3 regions of the Paenibacillus sp. PAMC21692 genome follow, and region 3 is predicted to be linked to each of the others. Evidence: riboswitches for the same ligand, from Rfam matches in the RefSeq annotation. Region 3 holds a riboswitch; each other region holds the start of a gene.
What was found. Region 3 has a riboswitch for cyclic di-AMP ahead of H7F31_RS04660 (C40 family peptidase). Riboswitches for the same ligand answer to the same signal wherever they lie in the genome.
Positions count from the first base shown of each region.

Region 1: another riboswitch for cyclic di-AMP. It lies ahead of H7F31_RS13590 (hypothetical protein); the one in region 3 lies ahead of H7F31_RS04660 (C40 family peptidase).
Region 2: another riboswitch for cyclic di-AMP. It lies ahead of H7F31_RS11475 (APC family permease); the one in region 3 lies ahead of H7F31_RS04660 (C40 family peptidase).

Region 1 covers NZ_CP060293.1:3,451,049-3,457,060, forward strand. Annotated here, with positions in the region: gene H7F31_RS13580 (ABC transporter permease) at 1-792, shown strand, start outside; gene H7F31_RS13585 (ABC transporter permease) at 803-1,585, shown strand; gene H7F31_RS13590 (hypothetical protein) at 1,703-2,146, opposite strand; cyclic di-AMP (ydaO/yuaA leader) riboswitch at 2,150-2,326, opposite strand; gene H7F31_RS13595 (aldolase catalytic domain-containing protein) at 2,492-3,448, shown strand; gene H7F31_RS13600 (eCIS core domain-containing protein) at 3,566-5,590, opposite strand; gene H7F31_RS13605 (ATP-binding protein) at 5,848-6,012, shown strand, end outside.
Region 2 covers NZ_CP060293.1:2,930,782-2,936,793, reverse strand. Annotated here, with positions in the region: gene H7F31_RS11485 (beta-mannosidase) at 1-688, opposite strand, end outside; gene H7F31_RS11480 (LacI family DNA-binding transcriptional regulator) at 1,217-2,224, shown strand; gene H7F31_RS11475 (APC family permease) at 2,310-4,136, opposite strand; cyclic di-AMP (ydaO/yuaA leader) riboswitch at 4,324-4,492, opposite strand; gene H7F31_RS11470 (FecCD family ABC transporter permease) at 4,661-5,731, opposite strand; gene H7F31_RS11465 (FecCD family ABC transporter permease) at 5,718-6,012, opposite strand, start outside.
Region 3 covers NZ_CP060293.1:1,153,768-1,159,779, reverse strand. Annotated here, with positions in the region: gene H7F31_RS04675 (GNAT family N-acetyltransferase) at 1-26, opposite strand, end outside; gene H7F31_RS04670 (molybdenum cofactor guanylyltransferase) at 130-882, opposite strand; gene H7F31_RS04665 (glutamine--tRNA ligase/YqeY domain fusion protein) at 1,722-3,386, opposite strand; cyclic di-AMP (ydaO/yuaA leader) riboswitch at 3,998-4,149, shown strand; gene H7F31_RS04660 (C40 family peptidase) at 4,154-4,636, shown strand; gene H7F31_RS04655 (MFS transporter) at 4,821-6,012, opposite strand, start outside.

The DNA.
Region 1 (6,012 bases), 2.3 Mb from region 3:
TCGATCTGGCGGCTGCGTTTTATCAACGGCATGCAATACCGCGCGGCGGCGCTGGCCGGCATGGCCACTCAGCTGTTTTTCGGATTTGTCTTCATTATGATCTTCGCGGCCTTCTACAGAAGCGGCGGCGGGGATTCCACTGCTTTTCCCCTTCAGGACTTAATTACTTACGTGTGGCTCCAACAAATTTTTCTTTCCTTAATTATGTTGTGGATCAGGGATAACGAAATATTCGCCATGGTTACGAGCGGCAATATCGCTTACGAGTTATGCAGGCCGATGGGGCTGTACCCGTTCTGGTTTTCCAAGCTGCTTGCCCAGCGGGTGGCGGGCGCCGTGCTTCGCTGCTTTCCCATTACGACGGTTGTGTTTCTGTTGCCGGAGCCTTATGGGCTAAGCGCTCCTCCAAGCTGGACGGCGCTGCTGCTGTTTGTCGTATCGCTGCTGCTTGGCTTGATTCTCGTCGTGGCGATTTCCATGCTGATTTACATCTCGGTATTCTGGACGATGTCGCCGACGGGATCCATGCTTATGATCTCGGTGGCGGGAGAGTTTCTGGCGGGCATGGTCATCCCAGTGCCGCTTATGCCGGAGTGGCTGCAGCGAATAACGTATGCGCTGCCGTTTCGCTGGACGACAGACTTCCCGTTCCGCGTCTATTCGGGACATATCCCGCAGCAGGAAGCGCTGATCGGCATCGGCGTACAGTTTGGTTGGATAGCGGCATTGGCTGCGTTCGGCATGTGGCTGATGCGCAAGGCGCTTCGCAACGTCGTTGTGCAAGGAGGGTGAGGAGAACGCGATGTCATTATATTTCCGTTATTTGAATATTCAACTCAAGTCGCAGCTGCAGTACAGAACCTCGTTCTTGCTGCTCAGCGTAGGCCAATTTTTTATCCCGTTTATGGTGTTCGGGGGGCTGTATTTCATGTTCGAGCGATTCGGGCAGTTGGAGGGCTGGAGTTTCTTCGAGGTGACGCTTTGCTTCGCGGTCATTCACTTGTCGTTTTCTCTTAGCGAATGCTTCGCAAGGGGATTCGACGCCTTCTCCAGCCTGGTCGCCAGCGGAGACTTCGACCGTTTGCTGGTAAGACCGCGCGGCACTGTCGTCCAGGTGCTGGGCTCGAAGTTCGAATTTACGCGTATCGGACGTTTGCTGCAGAGCACGATTGTGCTGATCTGGTCCATCGCGAATCTGCCTCAAGTATGGAGCTTTCCCAAAGCGATTACGCTGTTCTTTATGGTATTTAACGGCGTGATGATCTTCACGGGCATCTTTATCCTGGCGGCTACCTTCTGCTTCTGGACCATACAAGCGATTGAGATCGCGAACGTGTTCACCGACGGAGGCCGCGAGATGGCGCAATATCCGCTGACGATCTATGAGAAGTGGGTGACTCGGTTCTTTACGTTTATCGTCCCGTTCGGGTGCGTGACGTATTTGCCCCTTATGTATTTGCTGGACAAGGAGGAGGGGAACTGGGTAACAGGAATGCTGGTGCCTTTCGGAGGTCTGTTATTTCTGCTCCCATGCCTGCTGGTATGGAGGATCGGTGTCAGGCATTACCGCTCGACTGGTTCTTAACGGCAAGAAGTACAGACCAAGAGCCCGAACAACATCCGCCGTGGATGGTGCCCGGGCTCTTTTTCATTACGCGGCTCCATGAATTAAGGAGTCCGAAATTTCAACTTGCAGCGATCCCTAATCCAGCGACAGGTAGGCGACGGCGCGTTGTTGCAGCACGGATTCCTCGGCCTGGAAGGCAGTGACAGAACCGATGCCTGGCATCATGCCCATCTCCCGAATCTGCTCCATGCCTGTGATGAACATCTGACACACCCGCTTGTCGGATTCCCCTCTGCTCATAATAATCTCGGTCAAACGTTCGGTTACCGAACTAAGCGGGAAGCGGCCAATGAACGATTGAAGAAGCTCTCTCCAATGCTCCAGATCGAAGCTGGCGTCGTTCTCGCAGATGAATTGTTCGCTCCAGCCGATGCCAAGATCGCTGGTCAGCCTGAGACATACACGAAATCCGGTCGAGTCGACGGCGAGAGCGGGAATGACGAATAGTTCGATGCGGCTGATGTTGACATGCTGGGGCAGCTCGATGGGGAATGAAGAATTTTCCAGGAATAAAGACATGTTCATCTCTCCTTCTTCCGCTGACGAGGTTAGCTGTCGGATTCGGGTTAGAGAGAAAACCCTACCGGGGGCACAAATCCCCGGATTCACCCCCTGCGTGCGGTCCATGCAGCCATGCGACCGGTTCGCGTTGGTTCCCCCGTTTTCTCCCTGGAAGGAGAAATTAAGCGTTATTGTTTACATAATATTTTAGCGTTAAAATATCCATTTGTAAATGAGGAGTTATTCGGACAGGAGGAGCGGAAAAATCGCAAAAAGCGACATATTTTCTTTGCGTTCCCGCGGCTTATCAAGTATGATGGTAGATAAAAATGAACTCATGTTCAATTCAAAGGAGCAGTACGTATGCAATCGAAAACAAGTCACTGCAAAATCGTCGACTGTACTATTCGGGATGGCGGACTCGTCAACAACTGGGATTTCAGCATCGAGTTTGTCCAGCACCTTTATAATAGCCTTAACGAAGCCGGAGTCGATTATATGGAGATTGGCTACAAAAACTCTCCGAAGCTGCTCAAAGGCGCCGAGAACGCCGGTCCATGGCGTTTCCTTAACGACGACTTCCTGAAGAAGGTTATTCCAAACAAAGGCAATACGAAGCTGTCCGCGCTTGTTGACATCGGGCGCGTCGACGAAAACGATATCCTTCCCCGCAGCGAGAGCCTGCTGGACCTGATCCGCGTTGCCTGCTACATTCAAGACGTGGACAAGGCGCTTGAGCTGGTGAAGGTGTTCCACGACCGCGGCTACGAGACGACGCTTAACATTATGGCATTGTCCAACGTCATGGAGAACCAATTGATCGAAGCGTTCCAAGCGATTAACGAGAGCGTAGTTGATGTAGTCTACATCGTAGACTCTTACGGCAGCCTGAAGCCTGAAGACTTCACCTACCTGGTGGACAAATTCCAACAGTATCTTCCGAACAAACGTCTTGGCATTCACGCCCACAACAACTTGCAGCTGGCATTCGCCAATACGCTTCTTGCTGCTGGCAAAGGCGTAGAGCTTTTGGATGCTTCCGTATACGGCATGGGCCGCGCTGCGGGCAACTGCAACACGGAACTGCTCGTCTCCCAGCTTCAAAATACGCGCTACAACGTGCGTCCAGTGCTGGACATGATCGAGAAATACATGATTCCGCTTCGCGAGAAGGAAGAATGGGGTTACATTATTCCTTACATGATCACGGGCATTCTCGACGAGCATCCTCGTTCCGCGATGGCGCTTCGCGCTTCCGAGAACAAAGACAATGGCGTGGATTTCTACGATCAACTGACTACTCCGGAAATTTCCAAATAAGAGGAGTCAGACGCCACAACAAAAGCGCCGTTCTGGTATGCTGCTCAGCTTCCGGAACGGCGCTTTTTTGTTTTCAATATAGGAAACTCGTCATGGAATAGCATACAGAAGATGCGGTTATTCGTCTTCCGGCAAGGGGTCCTGCTGCGCCGTCTTAGACCGCGAATGCGACGCTGGCATGTCGAGGTCCGAACCATCACTCGTGTCGCCTTGGCTCAGCATTTCATTTACCGTACTCCACTCCTCTCTGCCCAGCAGTCTCGACGCTTCCTTGCGAAGATGATTCTGAAGCTTGACGAGCCTGTCGACTAGGGCGTTAATCTCGGCAGGAGTAAGTAGATCCTCCATCAGTGTTCGCAGATCGTCCGGCTTGAGAGCCAAGATGCGTTTCGCCAGCTCTCTGTCTACGAACTTGCTAAGGCCAGGGTATTCCTGGTGATTGGAATCCAGATCGCTCTGCGCGCCGAATGCCATATCGTTGTCGAGCCCCTTCACTCCAAGCACATTGCCGTCATCATCGCGTTCAATCATGAAGTTTCCGCCTTGGAGGTCAACTTGCATGGCGAGAGTATCGATTAACTGCAAGCGCGACATGGCCCGTTGGAAGACGGGGTCATCCACGTTAAACGATTCCTTGCGGCTCGCTTCGATATCATCGTTTAAAGGCTTCAGAAATTTATATCTTCCGCCGGATCCGCTAATTCCCGAGTTGTGTAATGCCATCTCCGCGCCGGCGATGACGCCTGCGTCTAGCAGTTTGTCCAATCGGGACATAGCTGCCAGGCGAGCGCCCGCCCGATCGATTTTGTTATCCATTGCCACGTTGCCGTTTTCATCGTCTGCCGAATCCTTTTTATTCTCGGACGCCATCTCGGACATCTCCTCATAGGATCGCAGCGCGAGTTTTGTTTCCTTGAACATCCCTTTTTTATCTGGCCCGATTTCGAAGAGCGCGATCGTATTGCTGCCGCCCGTGCCCGTAACTCCGTTTATATCTTCCGCAAGCCCCGGCAGGCCTTTGCTCGTGAGGAGTGCCCATAACGGGCGATCCTTCGCCGGATCCAGCTTGTATTCGGCCGCGGAAGAGCGAACGGCTCTTTTCTCTAGAGGCAAGGCTTTCTTAAATCTGCGGATATAGTCAGCCGTGGGGTCCTTGTCGTCTTTCTTATTGTGACTGCTGCAGGCATCGCTGACGTTCTCGACTTCGTTGTAGAGCGACATAATCACGTTGAGCTGATCGTCGATTTTCTCTGGCGTGTTCCCAACGACCTCTTGGTCTACGTAACGGTCGAAGAGCTCCAGCTTCTGCAGGAGAGCGCGATAATGCGTGTTGTTCTTCGAAAGCGTCTCGCCCATGCCAAACTTCTTGTCCGGCTGAATCGTGGCATGCTCCTTCGGTTCGCCAAGCTGCTTTTTCGCTTCGGAAGGGCGGGGCATGCGCTGGATGGGCGAATCGGCGTAAGTGGAGGAGCTTGAGCTCCGTTCGCCTGTATCCGCGGTTTGGCGCTGAACGAAATCCTGGAATTCTTCACTCTCGGACTCCGCTTGTTTTTGATGCTCCGGTTCTGGGGCATTCGCTGCCTTGGCTCCCATTCGATCGGCTTCTTGTTCGAGGGCAGGACTATCGTTAAGCGCGTGTCCGGTAGAGAGCTGGGCGGTAGGTGCGACGCGTCCTTCGCGCTGCTGGATAACGTGGGACAGCTCATGCCCGAGCAGCTGCTGACCGTCGCGGCTATCGGGTTTATACTGTCCCGGGGCGAAATGGATATCCGAACCTTGCGTATAAGCGAGCGCCCCGACTTGACTTGCTTGAGATCCGACATGGATGCGCACATTGGAGAAATCTGCTCCGAACGATTGTTCCATCTTGGCCTGCAAATCCTCGGGCATGCCTTTCCCCCCTCCGGAAGAGGAAGATGATGACGGCGATGCGGCATGCAGCTCCGTAGATTCGTCCTTCAGTCTCTGCAGAACCGCTTGATTGCCCGCAGATGCCTGGAGCCGAGCTAACTGGCCCGTCGGACTTCCATCCTTTCGGCGCTGAATGGCAGCCGAGTCCGGCTGGGACGAGCGCGGCAGCCTTGATGATAGTTTAGGCTCATGTCGCGTTAGAGCGCGTCGTCGTTCAGCAGATTCCTTCATGGATTCACCATCTTCCTGGAGAATAAGCGCAAGATTCGTTTTACTACGTTCATTTTAACTCTCGTAAACCGATTATATCCCATTGCCGCGGGAGCTGTCATACCCTTTTGCAAAATATGCCAAGCGCTCTGTCGATTCGGCCCTTGCATTCTCTCATTCCACTCCCACGTATTTGGCAATCCTGTGATATAATGCAGAAATATAGGTTATTATCGCACGGGTTGACGGACTGTGCCGAATGCGGGGGAACGCTGGAAATGAATGCTGCGGACGAGACGATTGGCGTCTATGGAGCGGTTGATCATATTAGGGACGAACTAATCTGGCTGGACGCTGGCCTGCGCGCGCTGCTTGATCTTGGAGGCAACGATCCGTTCGTGGATCCGCTTGCAGCCTTTAGAGGACTGGTCGTGAGCAGGGAA
Region 2 (6,012 bases), 1.8 Mb from region 3:
CGGTCAGCTTGGCGGCTTCCGCCGATATTTGCTCCTGGTTTACGAACACGTCGTTCACGCGGACGTCGTTCCAGCCCACGACGCGAACCTCGCGCCAGATGCCGCTGGTGACAAAGCGGGGGCCCCAGTCCCAGCCGTAATGATAAGGCGCTTTCCTTGCGAATACGCTGATTTTGTCTTCGCCGAGACCGCCCAGCTCGGACTGATCATTGCTTGCCGGCAGATTATAGCCTAGACGCTCGATCTTCAGCAGATCTTCCGTCACCGGCGAGCGGAAGCGGATATGAAGCTGATTGCCGCTCGGCTTCGCCAATCCCTTTACATCCGCTCGCCAGGAGCGGAACATATTGTTGACGGACAAGATCAGCTTGCCGTTAAACGTGACGTCCGCATACGTATCCAATCCGTCGAAAACAAGCTCCAGCACGGACATCGCCAGCAGGTCTTCCGTCAGATCGAAAACCGTCTCGTATTCCCAGTCCAGCTTGTCGATCCATTGCAGATCATGTTCATTCGTCGCATAAAACGGATCTTCGATAATGCCGTTGCGGCGCAGGTCGGTATGCACGCAGCCCGGCACAACGGCCTGCAGCCACTCCGATTCCCGGCAAGCCTTGAACTTCCAATCCTTCAGCGCTGTTTGCACGGTCTCTTGCCCTACTTGGCTTGTTGTTACAGATCTATTCATAATATCCTCTCCTTGCTAAATGCTAAATGCTAAATGCTGAGTGCTGTCATCGCTTTTTCTGCTCTTGCATCATTTACCTATCAACTCGTTCATAACAAATGATAACAAAACCTAATTTTATGGTCAATTTTTATTTTGTTAGTATTTGTTAGGTGCATCTATTCCCCCATGGTTGCGATAATCCGGCGTTCAGTGCTACACTTAGCGCAGACTATTTGTTGCCGAATGACCTCCTAACAAAATGCGAAAGCCTCTACCCTTTGCCTTTCGAAAAACTGAACAACCGCGTTCAAAGGTAAGTTTTATCGCAGCCTAACGGACATAAATGACGCTAACGGACATACTCGACCTTATTGGCATCATCATCGCGCATATTGGCTCCGTTACGACCCAATAGTGTCCCTCCTGTCTGTTAGATTTGTTTGACGTTAAAAATCGGACATATAGCGTCGCGTGTGTCTGTTAGATTTTAACCGAGGGTATTTCCCCTTTATCCCGGATTCCCATTAAACATCGAGGAGAAGTCTAATGCGAGGCAAAATAACGATGCAAGAAATCGCCGACAGCGTCGGCTTGTCCAAATATGCCGTATCGCGCGCGTTAGCCGGCAAGTCCGGCGTAAGCGCGCATTCCAGAGAGCTGATTCTCAAGAAAGCGGCAGAACTCGGCTACCGAAAGGAAATTCCACCCGCGGTAACGCCCCGGCGACGCGACGAGCAAGCGGAGGACCAACGACGGGTATGGACGGGAACGGTGCTTGTCCTCTTCCCGGACGTAAGGTCGCAGAATCCGGAATCCGCTTACTGGGGGCCGCTGTTCGAAGGGATAACAGCCGCGTTGAATCAGAAGGGCATTCATTTTGCTACGCTGGTCAAACCCGACATCCACTCGTTATTCTCGCTGTTGAACCCGGAAGCCATCATCGGGGTTCTTGCCGTCGGAAGCATCGCATCGCCCATCCTCCACGAATGCCGCCGCCTCGGCAAGCCCGTTGTCATGGTCGATCATTGGGACAAGGGCTTCCCATGCGACAGTATCTTCTCCGACAATCTGGCCGGCATAAACGAAATCATGTCGACGATGCTCGGCAAGGGTTATCGGGAGTACCAATTCGTCGGCAAAATCGCCGATGCCTATAGCTTCTATGAGCGTTGGCTCGGTTTTAACGCCGCTCTGATGGATGCCGGGCTTCCCCAGCATCAGATTCCGGCTTTGCTCCAGTACGAATACGAGGGCTGCGACGAGGCGCTTCGAGAAGCGTTTGCGACAAGACCGCTCCCTCAGGTTTTCGTCTGCGCCAACGATTATTACGCAAGCCTGTTAGCCAAGGCGGTAAAGAAACTTGATCCATCCAGCGAAGGCATCGTCTTTACCGGCTTCGACAACTCTTATCCCGGCGTAACGGTCGCAACGGTCAACGTCGAGGAAGAGATCCTTGGCATAAGAGCCGTGGACCAATTGCTTTGGCGTATCCACCATCCAACGGCAAGCTACGAGCGGAAGCTGATTCGTGGCCGACTCGTCGTCAACGAATAGGCGCATGTCAGCCAACAGAAAAACCCCCGGAAACGGGCAAGCTCGGCTTGCTCGATTCGGGGGTTCTTTTTGCGGGAAGGCAAAGCTATTTTTTCAGATGGTAAGGAACGGTCGTGACGATCACGTCCTTCTGATACAGAAGGCGGGTCCGGATATAGAAGCTGGTCTGGTTATGCAGGAAGTTATGCCAGCCTTTCTTCGGTATGAATTGGGGAATGATGACCGTCACCTGGTAATGATTTTCCTTGGCCTTGCGGTCCACGACGTCGATAAACTTCATGAGCGGCTGTATGATACTCCGGTACGGCGAATGCAAGGTGACGAGCCTGACGTCCGGATGCAGCTTGCTCCACTTTTCCCGGAACGCGGCTTCCTCCTCCCGCTCGAACGGCACGTATACGGCGATGATCTGGCTGGCGGCAAGCGATCTCGCGTAGCTCAGCGATTGCTCCACGACATGAGTGATCCCTGCCACTGGCAGAATCAGAACGTTGCCTTCGATAGCCTTCACCGGCTCGCCCGTGGATAGGCCAAGCTGCTCGCCCACCGCTCCGTAATGCCTGTTAATGCCGAGCAACAACCAGATCAGGACGGGCAGGAATACGAGCACGGGCCATACCTGCGGAAACTTCGTCAGGAAAAACATCATCGTTACCACTAAGCTGATCGCCGCGCCGACCGTGTTAATCGCGAGCTTGATCCCCCAGCCGGCCGGCTTCTCGCGAAGCCATTTGCGCATCATGCCGGATTGCGACAGCGTAAACGGGATGAATACGCCGACCGCGTAGAGCGGAATCAACTGTTCCGTATGTCCGCCAAAAAGCACGATGAGCAGGATGGAACAAATGCCAAGCATGATGATGCCGTTGGAATAACCAAGCCGGTCGCCCCTCGCCGTAAACATTCTGGGGATAAACTTATCTTTGGCCAGATTGACCGCGAGCATGGGAAAAGCGGAATAGCCCGTATTGGCCGCCAGAATGAGGATAAGCGCCGTCGTTCCCTGAATGGCATAATACATGAAGTTTCGCCCGAAAGCATCCTCCGCGATCTGCGAGACGACCGTTGCCTCCGCAGTCGGCGCGATTCCGTACTCGTAGGCCATCACAACGATGCCCGAGAATAGCACCGCGAGCAAAATCCCCATCGCGGCAAGCGTTCTGGATGCATTGACCGGCGCGGGTTTCCTGAAGTTCGGGATCGCGTTGGAGATCGCTTCGACCCCAGTCAGCGCGGAGCTGCCGGAAGCGAATGCCTTCAGCAGCAGGAAAAGTCCGATGCCTGCCACCGGCGTCCCTACGGGCGTATGCAATTCCTGCGGAATCGCTCCCGTTGCCATGTCGTACAATCCTTTTCCAATTAGAACGAACAATGCAAGAACGAACAAATATACGGGATAAGCCAGGACGGACGCCGACTCCGTTACGCCCCGCAGGTTAAGCAGCGTAAGCAGAATGACGAATACGACGGCTATGGGCACCGTATACGCATGCAAGCTCGGGAATGCGGAGGTGATGGCATCGGTTCCGGCCGAGACGCTAACCGCTACCGTTAAAATATAGTCGACCAACAAGGAGGCGCCGGCGATAAGGCCGGGGTACTTGCCCAGATTTTCTTTCGAGACGACATAAGCGCCGCCCCCTTGCGGATAGGCGTATATAATTTGCCGATATGACAGAATAAGCGCCGTCAGCAGCAGCAGGACGCCGATTCCGATCGGAATGGAATACCAGAACGCGGCCATGCCGACGGTCATTAGCACAAGCAGAATTTGTTCGGGGCCGTATGCGACGGACGACAACGCGTCCGACGAGAGAATCGCCAGCGCTTTTGTTTTGTTCAACTTCTGCTCGCCAAGCTCCGTCGACTTCAGCGGTCTTCCGATCAACACTCGTTTAAGCGCGGATAACATTAGAACCACCGCCCGACTGGAGCCTTTTCATCGTTGATTTTTTCAATTTGTCCATCTCCCCTGTGCTTTGTTGGCTGGAAGGGAAGGTTTCTACTTCGTTTGCTGCGGCATTCCGGCGGGCCCATGCCGTTTTTAGCGCAGCAAAAAGCCGCAAGGCAGCACCTTGCGGCTTAACGAGCCGAAGTCATACCCATTCCAATAACGCTTACGAGGTTAGCTGACGGATTCGGGCCATTAGATAGCCCTACGGCGGTTGTTATGCCGATTCACCCCTGACGCTTGTCATTATCGATAAGCGCCGTTTGGTTCCCCCGCTCTTCTTCATTGTCCTCAAGAAGACTCAGCGAATTTATGATGTAGTGATCATAACTCGTTTATTGAAGGGTGTAAAACGACATTTCGGCTCAAAAATGGTTGTTTCAATTCAAAGATAGCCAATAAAACGCTCGCAGCAGTTGCTTCTTATTCATTTGATCCGTGGATATCGTTTTTTCTCGCCTTTATCCGAGATATCCTCGAAAATTCTAGATTAATTTTTTCGTTAAACGCAGCAGATAAAGAAAAAACGGTGCTCCCAGCAATGTCGTGACCGCGCCTGCAGGCAAGCTCGTCACACGATGCTCCATGCCCGGCAACGAGAAGGAAAGCGTCGCGCTCCCCGCGATCCAATCCGCGGCAATCAGCAGCGTTCCCGCCAACAATACGCTTGCGGGAAACAGATAGACGGGATGCCGGCCGACCAGCTTCGCCGCAATATGGGGACCAATCAAACCTGCGAAGCCGATGGCCCCTACCGCGGACACGGATACCGCCGTCAGCGCCGCGGCAAGAAGCAAGAGGAGCAGCCGGGTACGAAAAAGGGGCAAGCCGAGCCCGACCGCCGTCTCGTCGCCCAGTTGCAGCACCGCCGCCCTTCTTGCCATTAGCAGCGCGCAGGGAACAAGCGCCAGCGCCCATGGCCATATCATGTTCCAGTGCGCCCATACCCGTCCGTTAAGCGAACCGAACGACCACAGCAGGATGGATGCCAAGCCCTCCTGCTGTCTCAGCATAAGCAATGAGTTCGCCGCCTGCAGCACGGAAGCTGCCAAGACGCCGATCAACGCCAATCGCGGGCCGCTGCCGCCGGTTCTCCCATTGATCATGTAAAGCATGCCAATCGAGAGCAATGCGCCTCCCAATGCGACAATCGGCATCCGTCCGTTTATGGGAATCGCGGCCGACGAGAACTGCATCGTCAATATGACGGCCAACACCGCGCCTGCCGACACGCCGATCAAGCCCGGCTCCATGAGCGGATTCCGCATGACGACTTGAAGAATGGCTCCGGCAAGTCCTAGAAGACCTCCCGCCGTCATGGCGACAAGAGCCCGCGGCAGACGCAGATTCCAGACGATATGCCGGTACCCGTCCTGCCCGTTTCCTGACAGGGCGGCCATTATCTCTTCCAAGGACAGCGGCGTTCGGCCGAATGCAAGATGGAGAAGCACGAGCGCCGTCAGCATGGCAAGCAGGACACCGGTTACGATCCAAAATCTGCGGGAATGTCGGGCTGACCGTTCACCGATTCCGGGAATAGCCTTATTGTCCGCCATGGAATGCTCCTCCATTCCTTCTCGACAGAATCAACAGGAAGACCGTCCCGCCGACCAACGTCGTCCAAACGCCGACGGGCAGCTCCAACGGAGCGAACAGCAGCCGCCCCAGTTGATCCGCCAAGGCGAGCAAAACGGCTCCTATCAACGCCGAGACCGGCAATACGAGACGCGCGTCCTGCGAAAGTATGACGGCTCGCGCCAGGTGCGGAGCCAGTAAGGAAACATAGCCGATTGGACCGCACTCGGCGACCGTCGACGCTACTAACATCGCGCTGGCA
Region 3 (6,012 bases):
TCATACGTCTGATTGATGTCAGTCATCTACGATGTCCCTGCCTTCCGTCATCCTCTGCCGACTGCTCCAGCTGCTCTTGCTGTCTGTTGCGGCCATCGTCGTCCCGCTTCTCTTATTTATTGTACTCACTCATTCTTCTATCTTATGAGGCTTGTTCGCCAAATACGTCTCGTATTGCTCCGGCGTATTCAGATTATAGAGTCCGTATGCCGCCTTCTCCTGCTCGGTCAGTGTCAGCTCGACGGCTCCGGCGCGGCGCAGCAAGGACATCAGACGGTAATCGCCGTCGGCTAACGCCCGCTCCGCGAGCCGCGCGAGCCCCGTGTGGTACAGCGCGTGAAGCGGCTCGTTTTGGGCGGCGACTGCCGGGGCGCCGCTCGCTTCCGCTTCGCGCAGCAGACGCATGAGCCATTGTCGCGACAGCTCCGGCGTATCGCAGGCGGTCGCATACGCATAGCCATCCGGCAGCGCGGCAAGTCCCGCCGCGAGACCGGCAACCGGCCCCGCGTCCTGCTGCCGGTCGAGGAGGAATGAGACTCCGCCAGGCAACGGGCCTAGCAAGCTCCGATAGGCGACTTCCCGCTCTGGCGAGCTAACCGCCACAACGATCTCGCCCGTCACCGCCTCGCGCAGCTCGCCGATGAGTCGCGCCAGCAGCGGTCGTCCTCCCACGGGCAGCAATGCCTTGTCCCGCCCCATGCGCGAGCTTCGCCCTCCAGCCAAAATCACCCCGTGGCAGATCGGAATGAGCCGCGCTTTTAGCGTATTCGACAGGTCCGGTAGGTTCGGTTGGCTTGGTGGGTTTGGTAGGTTTGGTAGGTTTGGTAGGTTTGGTAGGTTTGGTAGGTTCAGTAGTTCCGGCGGGTCCGGCGGATTCGACATGTCCGATGGGTTCGGCGAGTTTGGCGGGTTCGCCCCTGATTCGGTTACCGTCATTGTCCCGCCCCCTCGCGCCTAGTTACTCAACTTCTTACGAACATCTGCGGCGCTTTTTGCCCATTTTGTCGGCGTTCCTCGTTGACGCTCCTTCACCAACCGTTACGCTCTCACATACAACCCGCGGTTACTCCAATTCTAACAGACAACAACGACGCTATTTGCCCATTTCGACGCATTTCCGAATTTTATCGGACACCAGCGACGCTATAACCACTCAACAACAGCCAACTGGCTCGTACGGAGCTATATAGCGTCTTCTATGTCCCTTAGAATCGCTCCATATCCGTTTTCGCACCAATAACGTCTCGCATGTCCGTTAGCCCACACTTGTCTGCTAAATCCCTACCGTCTGCCAACTCGCTCCATTCATTTAGCCCGCTACCTGCATTCTGCCGCCATTCCAAAAACGCCGGCCAAGCCGTGAGGCTGGACCGGCGCGGCGCTCCACGGAGCCAAGCACATCCGTAAGTTCGAGCTAATCCCCCAGATCGAGCGAACTCATCAGTCTGGGCGAGTCCGCGCCCGCCAGTCGGCACGCACCTGACGAGGTCGACCCGCTCTCGCCTTTCCCTGACCCCAGCGCCCTCGCTGATCCCTGGACCTCCAACTCCGCTGATCTCTAGGCCTACAGCTCTCGCCCCTCCCTGGCACCCGCACTCTCGCTGTCCTCTGGCACTCCAGCTCGCTGATCTCTGGCCCTCGAGCTCCTGCTAATCTCTAGCCCCCGCGCCATCGCTGATCCTAGACCTCCAACTCTCACCGATCTCAGGCCCTCCCGCTCCCTAAGCCTTGGTCGGGTCGAACGAGCTCTTGAGCGACACGATTCGGTTAAAGGCCAGCTTGCCGCCGCCCGAATCCTTGGAGTCGACGCTGAAGTAGCCGTGGCGGAAGAATTGGAACTTGTCGCCTCCGACAGCGTCCTTCATGTTCGGCTCCACGTAACCTTGCTCGACTTGCAGCGAATTCGGATTGATGCGTTCCAGGAACGACTTATCGGAGCCTTGCGACGCCTCGTCCAAAATAAGCGGCTCGTATAAACGGAAGTCCGCCGGTACCGCCTGCGACGCTTCAACCCAATGGATCGTCCCCTTCACCTTGCGCTCGCTAAATCCGCTCCCGCTTTTCGTCTTCGGATCGTACGTGCAGCGAAGCTCTACGACTTCGCCGTTCTCGTCCTTCACGGCCTCTTGGCAAGTAATGAAGTAAGCATGCTTCAGCCTCACCTCGTTGCCGGGGAACAAGCGGAAATACTTGCTCGGCGGATTCTCCATAAAGTCGTCGCGTTCGATATAAATTTCGCGCGAAAACGGAATTTGGCGGATGCCCATTTCTTCGTTCTCCGCATTGTTCTCCGCTTCCAGCAGCTCCGTCTGTCCTTCCGGATAGTTGGTGATGACAACCTTAAGCGGCCGCAGCACCGCCATCGTCCGAAGCGCCTTCAGCTTCAGGTCCTCGCGGATGAAGTGCTCCAGGTTCCGCTCGTCCACGACGCTGTTGCTTTTGGCAACGCCGATCTCGCGGCAGAATGCGCGAATCGCCTCCGGCGTGTAGCCGCGCCGGCGCATGCCACTGATCGTCGGCATCCTCGGGTCGTCCCAGCCGTCTACAACGCCTTCGTCTACGAGCTGCTTCAAATAACGTTTGCTCATCACCGTGTTGGTGATGTTGAGCCGAGCGAATTCGTACTGGCGGGGAGTGCTCTCCATCTCGCACTCCGCGATGGCCCAGTCGTATAGCGGACGATGGTCCTCGAACTCCAGCGTACAAACGGAGTGGGAGATCCCTTCGATCGCGTCGCTGAGCGGGTGGGCGTAATCGTACATGGGATAGATGCACCAAGCGTCGCCTGTCCGATGATGATGCGAATGGGAGATCCGATAGAGAACGGGATCGCGCATCGTGATATTTGGCGAACCCATGTCGATCTTCGCCCGCAGGACTCGCTCGCCATCCTTGAATTCTCCCGCGCGCATCCGGGCGAACAGATCCAGATTTTCCTCCACACTGCGATTCCGGCCGGGACTTTCCTTGCCCGGCTCCGTAAGCGTCCCTCTCATCTCGCGCATCTCGTCCGCCGTCAAATCGCAGACGTAGGCCTTCCCCTTCTTAATAAGAAGCACCGCTCGATTATATAACTCTTCGAAGTAATCCGAAGCGAACCGCAGCTCATCCCAATCGAAGCCCAGCCAGCGCACGTCCTCCTGGATGGCCTCAACGTACTCCGTGTCCTCCTTGACGGGATTCGTATCATCGAAGCGCAGATTCGTCTTTCCTTTGAACTCATCCGCGAGCTCGAAGTTCAGACAGATCGACTTCGCATGTCCGATATGCAGATAGCCGTTCGGCTCCGGCGGGAAGCGCGTAACGACTTCTTGCACGCGGCCACTCTTTAAATCTTCCACGACAATATTTTTGATGAAATTGGAGGATGACGACTTGTTCTCCATTGTGTTTTCCACTAGCGACCTACCCCTTTTCCACTCGTGCGCCCATCCGGGGACTGTCTCGCATTCCCCAGGCCTTCACGTCGATTCTAACGTTGCTTATAGAGGACGTTCAAAAAGTCCGCTTTTGATCACGAAGTATGCCATGAAGCCTACTCGATATCGAATCTTGAATGCAAGCGAAAACTAAGCATATGCTTTCGAAGTATGTTTCCTCCGGAAACATTGTAGGTGCTCACGTAGCTTCCACTACGCTCCGCTCCTCAGTTTCTACTTTCATTCAATCTTCTACAGCGTTTTTGAAAAAACGCAGCATCGGAAGCATAAGCTCATGTGCTGAAAACCGAACTTTTTGAACTCGAACTTATAAAGGATTGTCCGACACGGGACAACACCCTTCGCCTTATCGCGCCTCGCCGCTTTCAATAACGACAGCCGATTCATTGTATCTCCTTATGATACACAAAATTTAGCTAAATTACACGCTTTGGAAGCGCCTTCTACCCATGGTTTTTGAATTTGAAACGGATTATTTATAAATCTAATATTAATATCTTCTCATATTCAACACGAATCTACATTTTGCCATTATTATAATCCTTAGAAAATAACTTTGGATGACATTGCCTAATTCCCAATCGGGAAACGGGGGAACCACTTTGGGTGAATTGACTTCGACGTCTGGTGTTCTACAGCGCCTGAGAAGTCATAGGGAACCTTCAACCGAACCCCACAGCTAACCTCGTCGGCACCGGAAGGAGAACCACAAGTTGAAGAAGAAGATTAGCTCTGTATTACTAGGGCTTGTGCTTCTGCTAGCTTTCCAAGCAGGAAGCGCTTTCGCAAGCTCGGAGATGGACAACATTATCGAGGGTACGATCGGCTCGCCTTATTCTTACGGCGGATCCACCACAAAGGGTTTTGACTGCTCCGGATTTACCAGCTACATCTTCAAGAAGATGGACATTGATCTTCCTCGTAGATCGGTAGACCAAGCTACGGTCGGAACCAAAGTCGCTAAGGCTGATCTGCAGCCAGGCGATCTTGTCTTCTTCGACACAAGCGGCAAGGTAAACGGCGGAATCACGCACGTAGGCATCTACGTAGGCGACGGCAAATTTGCCCACGCTTCTACAAGCCGCGGCGTTATCATCGACGATCTTAACAGCTCCTATTATAAGTCCCGCTTTGTAACGGCGCGCAGCGTCATGGACGCCAAGCAATTCGAGACGTTCGCAGTCGCAGCTAAATAATGGACAAGGCAACAGCCTCCCCGGCAACGGGGAGGCTGTTCTTTTTGGAATTATAGGAAAGTATATGATTTCGTCGTACTTTCTCTATAATTCTCGGAACGAAACGCGCCCCGCCGCCAAAGGACGGCGTAGCCGTTTCGCCTTGGCGACAGCCGTTTGGTTTTCTCAGTGTAGAATCCGCCGCTTACGACCTCAGACGCTCCATATGACCCGCCAATCTACGACCTTGATGAAGGATCACTCCAAGCAGGACGAACATGATGACAACCAGTACGGCAAGATAAAAAATCGTATATTCCACTTCGAAGCGATCCATCAGCCAACCCGTCATTCTCGGAAACAAGGCGCCGCCGATACCTCCAAACGCTACCATTAGACTTGTCGTCCGCTCCGTCATACCCGGCAGCAAGCTGTTGGCGTACACCAATGCGATGCCGAACACGCCGGAGAAAAACAGTCCGCCAAGCGCAATCAATAGCAGCATCCCGTTCAAGCTGGTCGTAATCGTCATTAGCAGGAATACGATCGCGGCCCCCAGGGTAGAAATCGTCAGGTACCTTCCATAGCCGACCTTCTCCGCAATCACTCCCGCGAACAGCCTGCCCAGTACGATCGTTCCCCAGAACAAGCTAAGCGAAGCAGCCGCGCCAGCTTCTCCCATCTCCGTACGGGTGATGAGTATGGACGGAAGGTAGTTGGAGAAACTCATCTCCATCCCCACGTACATCAGGAAGAACAGCGCGCAGAGAATCAGGAAAGGCAACAGTCGACCCGAATATCCTAGCAAGACTCCTCCCGAAGGTTTGGACATGGTTGCGTCTTCCGGCGAACCCCCGCCGTCGGCACCCACATTTGTTTCCGCCTTGGCATCAGCATGGCTCGAAGCTGCACGTTCCCTTGCACCTGACGTTGCCGGCCTTGCCGCCAGCCCAAGCTGACTGTCCAGCTCACCGAAGGACATCGTCAACCATAAAACAAAGGTAATCCCCGCCATGGCGGACAGAATCGGGAATGACAGCTGCCAGATGTGCTCTTGAATAAGGTAGGCCACAGTCACCGGAATGATGAGCGCCCCGATTCCAAAGAACGTTTCGAGACGGCTCATGGCCGACGCCTTTCCCTTTACCAGGTCGATGATGACCGCCCCTACGATTGCCTCCGTCATCCCGAAGCCGACCCCCGCGATGGGAGCGATGGCGAGCATCCATCCCCAAGGCAGCAGCAAGCTGTACGCCGCTTCGCTAAGGGTGAGCAAACCCATGGCCAGCAATACGGCGCCGCGTTTCCCTATGCCCGCCGTCAGAGTAGGGGCTAGCAGAACGCCGACCATAAACCCCAGAAATTGATTCATTATCCACTGGCCGCCATCCTTGTAA